2 regions of the Paenibacillus sp. J23TS9 genome follow, and region 2 is predicted to be linked to the other one. Evidence: riboswitches for the same ligand, from Rfam matches in the RefSeq annotation. Region 2 holds a riboswitch; the other holds the start of a gene.

Region 1 (3,412 bases), on a different contig from region 2:
CAAAAAAAGGGCTGGATCCGGCCTTGTCAGCGATAACAACCACCTGATCGTCATTGACAAATTGTCCGAATCCTTGGTTTACAATAACTGGGGGTCCGAATGAAGAGGCGTTGTCGTTAGAGACATAGGAGACAATCGAACCGCTGAGACCATCCGAATCAAAAGCGTGCGCTGCCACTACAAACGAATTTGGAAAAAAATAATCAATATGAGGCGCCTCTATGCCAGCAAAACCGGCAGGTAACGGTAGTAACGTTGTGCTCCATGTTGCCCCTGCATCGATCGACTTGTATAAGCCAATATTCGGCGGTCCTGCACTGAGATCTACAGCTACCGCCACCATGACCGAGGGGTTCAGCCAATTTACCGCGATGGTTGGCTCAAACTGTGAACTCGTGCTTGGCGAGATTTGTATGTTTACCATGATTACTCCCTTCTTATTATTAAGGAAACCGCGGTTTCCTTAACTTATGGGTTGAGCTGGGCGATTTGAGTGAGTTCTTGCTGCAGCACTTTTTGATGATGAATGACGTTTCCGGATGAATCCGTTCCGAATACATTGATGACTGTATCTGTTGGAACCGTGCCGGTTACAAGGAATTGAACTTCGTAAGAAGTATTGCCTGCAATGTTGAAACCAAGAATTTGAGCCGTGTTCGCATTAATCGTCAGAGAATTGGAATAGACCAGTGACTTACTCACCAAGCTGTTCCATACATAGATGTGATAAACGACGTTGGATGAAAAACTTAAGTTATCATTGCTAATGTTAATAACAAGGTTCGTTGCAGGGCTGGTTCCTGTATTCGTAATGATGCCAGTTGTTAATGCCATGAAATCACGACCTCTCCATTCATTTTTATTACCATATGAGCTCCCTTTCTTTGTTGTGTGGACCATTTAAATGGTAGATTGAATAAAATCAAAAACACCCTCTTCGAATATATGCAGGTGAGAATGCAAATATAAAAAAAAAGCGCGGCCTCCGATTTACTCGGAAAACCGCGCTTTTTGTTTGGATGCTGGTGAAGGGAATTGAACCCCCGGCCTACGCATTACGAGTGCGTTGCTCTACCCCTGAGCTACACCAGCTTATGCAAACCGTCTCATCTAAATGGATCAAACGAAACAAAAACTATTATACAACTTTCACTTCAAAACGCAATACAACTAGGATAAATGGAACTTATTACAGTTTATTGCAGCTTCGCTCGCACGGACTGCAGCTTTTGCGAACTGGATGAAGCTTTGTCGCGTCTGTCGTCCATTTTCACAGAAGTGGACACCCGCTGTGCTCCTGACAGGAAGGGTGCTTCATGCAGTGCCGCAATCGCCTTCCAGACATCTTCCAGCTGTCCCTCAATGATCGTGCTCATGGAAGTCAGCTCATAGCTGATTCCCGGCTGGTTTGCCAGTACCTTCTGCATATCAGCCACATATGCGCTCAAGCTGGTGGTTGCTGTTCCGATTGGAATGACCGTTACCTCTGCAATCGCCATGTTTTTTGCCTCCCTATCCCCATATTTAGATGGTCCGAATGCTGTCCATTGATTCTTTCCTTATTGTATCCAACTCCGGAAAAGATAGCAAAGAACCCAGATTCCCCAAAATTTTTTTTTAATCGCGCCACATCTGCTTTTTTGCCCCAAAGTGGTCATTTTCGGACATTTTTCGAGCACAACCTTTCATCCTCTTAGTAGCAAATTGACCACTTCTCTGCTATAATTCATCTTGCTTGTCTTTTTGATTTTTGTGTTTACAAACACAACATATTGGGTTAAATTAGTATAACAATAACCAAATATAGTGAAAACAGGTGAATCGCGCTCTACCAAGCCCACGATTCCTAATAGGGAAGCACGGTGTAATTCCGTCACGGTCCCGCCACTGTAACCGGATAGCCGAAACGGTTTGTTCTTCGGCAAAAATCGGCAGATGCCACTATGAGCCAGGATGCTTACGGGAAGGTGCCGACGGAAGTTCCGGGAGTCAGGAGACCTGCCTGTTTCGTTCGCACAAACACCTACGAGGAATAGGAAACGTGTTGCCATGAAAATATCTACATATGGTGTGTAGATATATTCTTCTGCGCCCATTTTTGGTGCCTATAAGAATAACATGCAGCATTTTCGGCCTCGCAAGGATCAGGTCGCCGGGAATGCTTTTTGTATGGCCCAGCTTCCTTCCTCAAAGTAAGACTTTTGCTCTTCGATGTATTATTTTTCTTATTATACCAATATTATCTATTTTGAAAGGGGAACTGTACATGCCTCAGCTCGTGACCAAACCGAACAATCGTCAGCTGGCTTTCGATGAAATCCGCCTTTCCGTTTACGCGGACCGCGTTCTGGAAGGATTGGAGATGCTGGATAAGGAGCGCCTGATTCGCGGTGTAACCAGCAAACTGCGCCGGGAGGAAGTTACCGGTGATGAAATCAGCAATGCGTTTACAATGTCGGCGCTTGAGCTTGTAACGAAAGAGGAGCCGAACTGGAAGTTCGCCGCAGCCCGCTCCCTTTTGACTTCTTTATATAAAAAAGCAGCGTACAACCGCCGCTATAAAGCCTATCCAACAGAGCCTTACGGTGCCCTGTATCCTCTCATTACCGATCTTGTGCACAAAGGCATCTATCGTGAAGAGCTTCTGGAATGCTACACCAAAGAACAGATTGAAGAGCTTGGAAAAAGCATCGATCATAGCCGTGATTTGCTGTTTGACTACATAGGTCTTCTCACCCTGTCCGACCGCTATCTCGCCCGTGATTTTGAAGGCCGTGTCATGGAGCTGCCGCAGGAGCGTTATATGGTTATCGCCATGTACCTGATGCACACCGAGCCAGCCGAGAAACGTATGGAGCTTGTAAAAGAAGCCTACTGGGCTATGAGCAATATTTATATGACTGCAGCAACACCAACCATGTCCAATGCCGGCAAAAAGGTCGCTGGACAGCTTTCCAGCTGCTTTATCGATACGGTGGACGACTCGCTTGAAGGTATTTTCGATTCCAACACAGACGTGGCGCGTCTTAGCAAAATGGGCGGCGGCATCGGCGTGTACCTTGGTAAAGTTCGTGCACGCGGATCAGACATCCGTGGCCATAAAAATACCAGCTCCGGCGTTATTCCTTGGATCCGCCAGCTGAATAATACAGCAGTCAGCGTTGACCAGCTCGGCACGCGTAAAGGTGCGGTTGCCGTTTATCTGGATGTTTTCCATAAAGATATCCTGGCCTTCCTGGATCTTAAGCTCAACAACGGTGACGAGCGCATGAGAGCACATGACGTATTCCACGGCATCTGTATTCCTGACTTGTTCATGCAAGCTGTTGAGGAACGCACCGAGTGGAATCTGTTCTGCCCGCATGAAGTTAAGAAAGTGATGGGCTGGAAAGATGAGAAAGGTAATCCGCTT
Region 2 (3,412 bases):
GCATACCAAAAAAGATGAGAATCGACGCGCCAACCGCCGAGCCGGAGGATACTCCAAGCGTAAACGGATCGGCGAGCGGATTCCGCAGGACCCCTTGAAAACCGGATCCCGCTACCGCAAGGGCTGCACCGACCAGCATGCCTAGCAGCACGCGGGGCAGCCGCACCTTGATGATGATTTGCTCAAAGGACGGATTCCATGTCGGATGAATCGCATCTCCGATCCAAGGCAATCGGTGAAGCACAATGAGAGCAATATCCTTGATCGGCAGTGCGACCGAGCCGATCCCCAGACAGATCAGCAGGGTCAGCAGCAGCAGTACGATGCCAATCCCTCCGTAACCTGCCAGTTTTTTGCTCATTATTTAAACAGCTCCGGATAAATGGCTTTCGCTACTTCCTGAAGGCCTTGCGTTACGCGCGGACCCGGGCGGCTCAGCAAGTTGTCATCCAGTCCGATAACGGCCCCGTTCTTCACAGCTGTAATCTGGTCCCAGCCGCTGCGGCCCTTAATGATGTCTCCCAGACCCTTTTTGGTTTTGTCATCAATGACGCTTTTAGCAAACAAAATCACATCAGGATTATCCTTAATAATCTTCTCTTCGCTGATTTCATTCCAGCCCTGTGTATCTGCGGCCACATTGATTCCGCCGGCAAGATTAATCAGTTCGTCCATAAACTCGCCTTTACCTACGGTCCAGCCCGGAGAGAACTCGATGTATACTTTTTTCTTCTGATCATCAGTCAAAGATTTGACAGCCTCTACAACCTTGCTCTCTTCCTCTTTCATCTGATCGATGACTTTTTTAGCCTCAGCCTGATGATCTGTAATTTGTCCGTATGTCTCCATATTCTTAATGACATCGTCCACGGTCTTCGGATCGGTTTTGAAAATCGGGATGCTGAGATCACGAAGCTTCTTCACCGCATCCTCACTCATCGAGATACCTGTAAATACCACATCCGGTTCGGCTGCAATGATTGCCTCCTCATTCGGCTTCATAATGCCGCCCATCTTAGGCTTGGACTTTGCCGTTTCTGGATAATCATCGTAATCGGACACGCCCACGATTTCATCATTCAGTCCAATCGCGAATAGTGCCTCGGTTTCAGCCGGGGATACCGAAACGATATGCTTCGGAGCTTCCTTGAATGTAAAGGATTGTCCTGTTGCATCCTGCAAGGTTAATGGGTATGTGGTTTTCAGACTATCTGTCTGGGCCGGCTGGGTCGTTTCCTGTTTGGCAGTTTCCGGCTGCTGTGCCGCTTGGCTATCCTTGGATTCATTGCCGCAAGCCGCAAGCGATAATGCGAGCAGCAGCGCTGCAATGCCGGTTGACCATCTTTTTACTGACGATTTCAAGTTCATGTACTGGTTCTCTCCTCTTTTTGGTTCGGTATTTGTTGACACAAAAGAGGCCTGGCGGTATGGATTACCATGAATACTGCTTGACGGAATACATCACAGGAAAAACAAGCCTTCGGCGTTAAAAATACCGAAGGAGCGCATAGGCTTTCCCAACAAAAAACCCTGATTCTTGTATCAAGAACCAGGGATTACGTCTGCTCGGACTTTTGAGGCAGCAGCCGCGGTCAGGCCGGCGCCACCAATCTGCACGTGAATTCGGCAGTGTACAAAAGTGCTAGATCGTAATCCTTTCCTCGAAGGACCGTCATTATTCTCATGAGGCAGGTCTCCTGACTTACAGGCTTGGCAATATCATCCCGGCCTTCCCATTCCTCCTACAGGCGGAACAGTGGCGTATGGGGATATACCTGTTTTACAGTGGCGGGACCGTGCCGGATTTGCACCGGCTTCCCTTTTCACCCGGAAAGAAATAAGCGGCAGCAGCCGTTTTCCAGGACCTCATCAGTTATCATTATTCATTTATTGTCCAGGCAATGCATCTCTAGTTTCTGATTATAGGTGAAATGCTACATCCTTACAACGACATATTTCATAACAACAGCATGTTTGAACTAATGTGTGGCTGCCCCTCACGAGGAACCTTCATGCCCACGTCAGATCATCCGAAGATCCACGCCCGCCCAGCTCTCTCCTCTATGTTTCATCGTTAAAATGAGGAGATTGCCCGGCTCTACTCGGATATCCCAAAAGCCCTTGCCGGGCATGAGGAGGGATACGATTTGCCGGATTACGCCGCCATGAGCCACCAGAAGCACGGAGGCTGGTGAAGCGGATTTGTGCTTCTTTTCCCGTTCTGCTGAGTTCAGCATAAATTCCAGAAACGCTGCAATTCTTCGTTCAAACGATACCCAAGCCTCACCCTCCGGAGGCGTAATATGCTGCGGATCATCCAGCCATTGCCGGTACAAGGCCACATCCTTGAGCTGATCATAGGTATGTCCTTCCCAATCTCCAAAATCCATTTCACGCAAGGCACTATCGTATATGGCGCCTGCAGAAAGATCCGGGCGTACTGCATGTAAGCTTTCGCGGCAGCGTGCAAGATCACTGCAATAGACGCTGCAGAAGGAAATTCCTTTTAATTTGCCGCTGGCAGAAATCAGCTCCTCACGGCCTTGAAGGCTGAGGCTGAGATCCGTGTGTCCCAAATATCTTTTCTGTTCATTCCATAGGGTGGAGCCATGTCTCATGAGTACGAGCTCCATCCGCTTTATGTCCATAAAGTACCCCCTGCTCCCCAAACCACCAGCAGTTCAAGGACGACGAACAATACCGAAACCGTTAACAGAAGCCGGTTCGTGAGCCGGATATCCCTGGCTTCCATGGGTCTGGTCGCATCGCCCATATACGCCCGGAACGAAGAAACGCCATGGTACACATTCGTTCCCCCGAGCCGGATACCCAGCGCACCCGCAACAGCCGATTCGGGAAAGCCGCTGTTCGGGCTCGGATGCCTTCTTGCATCGCGGCGTACCATGCGGAAGGCGCGTTTGTAATCCATTCTGAGAATCAGCGCAGATAACGTTAGCAGAAGCGCCGTCAGCCTTGCCGGAATCCAGTTGGCAATATCGTCGAGCCTTGCCGATGCCCAGCCGAGATGAATATATTTTTCATTCTTGTAGCCTACCATCGAGTCCAATGTGTTCACTGCACGGTATGCCATGGCCAGGGGAGTCCCGCCGATCAGCGCATACAAAAGCGGAGAAATCACCGCATCCACGATATTCTCAGCTACCGTTTCCACCGTCCCGCGTACTATCTCAGGCTCATCCAGATGGGAGGTTTCCCGCCCGACAATCATACCAAGACTGTTTCGGGCAGCCGGCAGATCACCTTGTTTCAAATGACGGTATACCTCCAGCCCAGCGTCCTTCAGCCCTTTGACGGCGATCGTCGTGGCGATCAGCACCACTTCTGCAGCCCAGGCAAGCCAGGGATGAATCAGGCTGAGCAGCTTTAGCAGCGCCCATGTGATGACGAGCGA

Evidence for each region. Region 2 has a riboswitch for cobalamin ahead of KJS65_RS22555 (ABC transporter substrate-binding protein). Riboswitches for the same ligand answer to the same signal wherever they lie in the genome.
Region 1: it holds a riboswitch for cobalamin, as region 2 does, so the genes downstream of both, KJS65_RS16695 (ribonucleoside-diphosphate reductase subunit alpha) here and KJS65_RS22555 (ABC transporter substrate-binding protein) in region 2, are expected to answer to the same signal.

What each region holds. Positions count from the first base shown of each region.
Region 1 is NZ_BOSG01000002.1:236,271-239,682, forward strand. Features, by position in the region: gene KJS65_RS16675 (sialidase family protein) at 1-424, opposite strand, end outside; gene KJS65_RS16680 (hypothetical protein) at 469-834, opposite strand; tRNA gene KJS65_RS16685 (tRNA-Thr) at 1,021-1,092, opposite strand; gene KJS65_RS16690 (MTH1187 family thiamine-binding protein) at 1,197-1,499, opposite strand; cobalamin riboswitch at 1,798-2,020, shown strand; gene KJS65_RS16695 (ribonucleoside-diphosphate reductase subunit alpha) at 2,267-3,412, shown strand, end outside.
Region 2 is NZ_BOSG01000004.1:206,641-210,052, forward strand. Features, by position in the region: gene KJS65_RS22550 (FecCD family ABC transporter permease) at 1-361, opposite strand, end outside; gene KJS65_RS22555 (ABC transporter substrate-binding protein) at 361-1,368, opposite strand; cobalamin riboswitch at 1,671-1,884, opposite strand; gene KJS65_RS22560 (histidine phosphatase family protein) at 2,022-2,648, opposite strand; gene cbiB (adenosylcobinamide-phosphate synthase CbiB) at 2,639-3,412, opposite strand, start outside.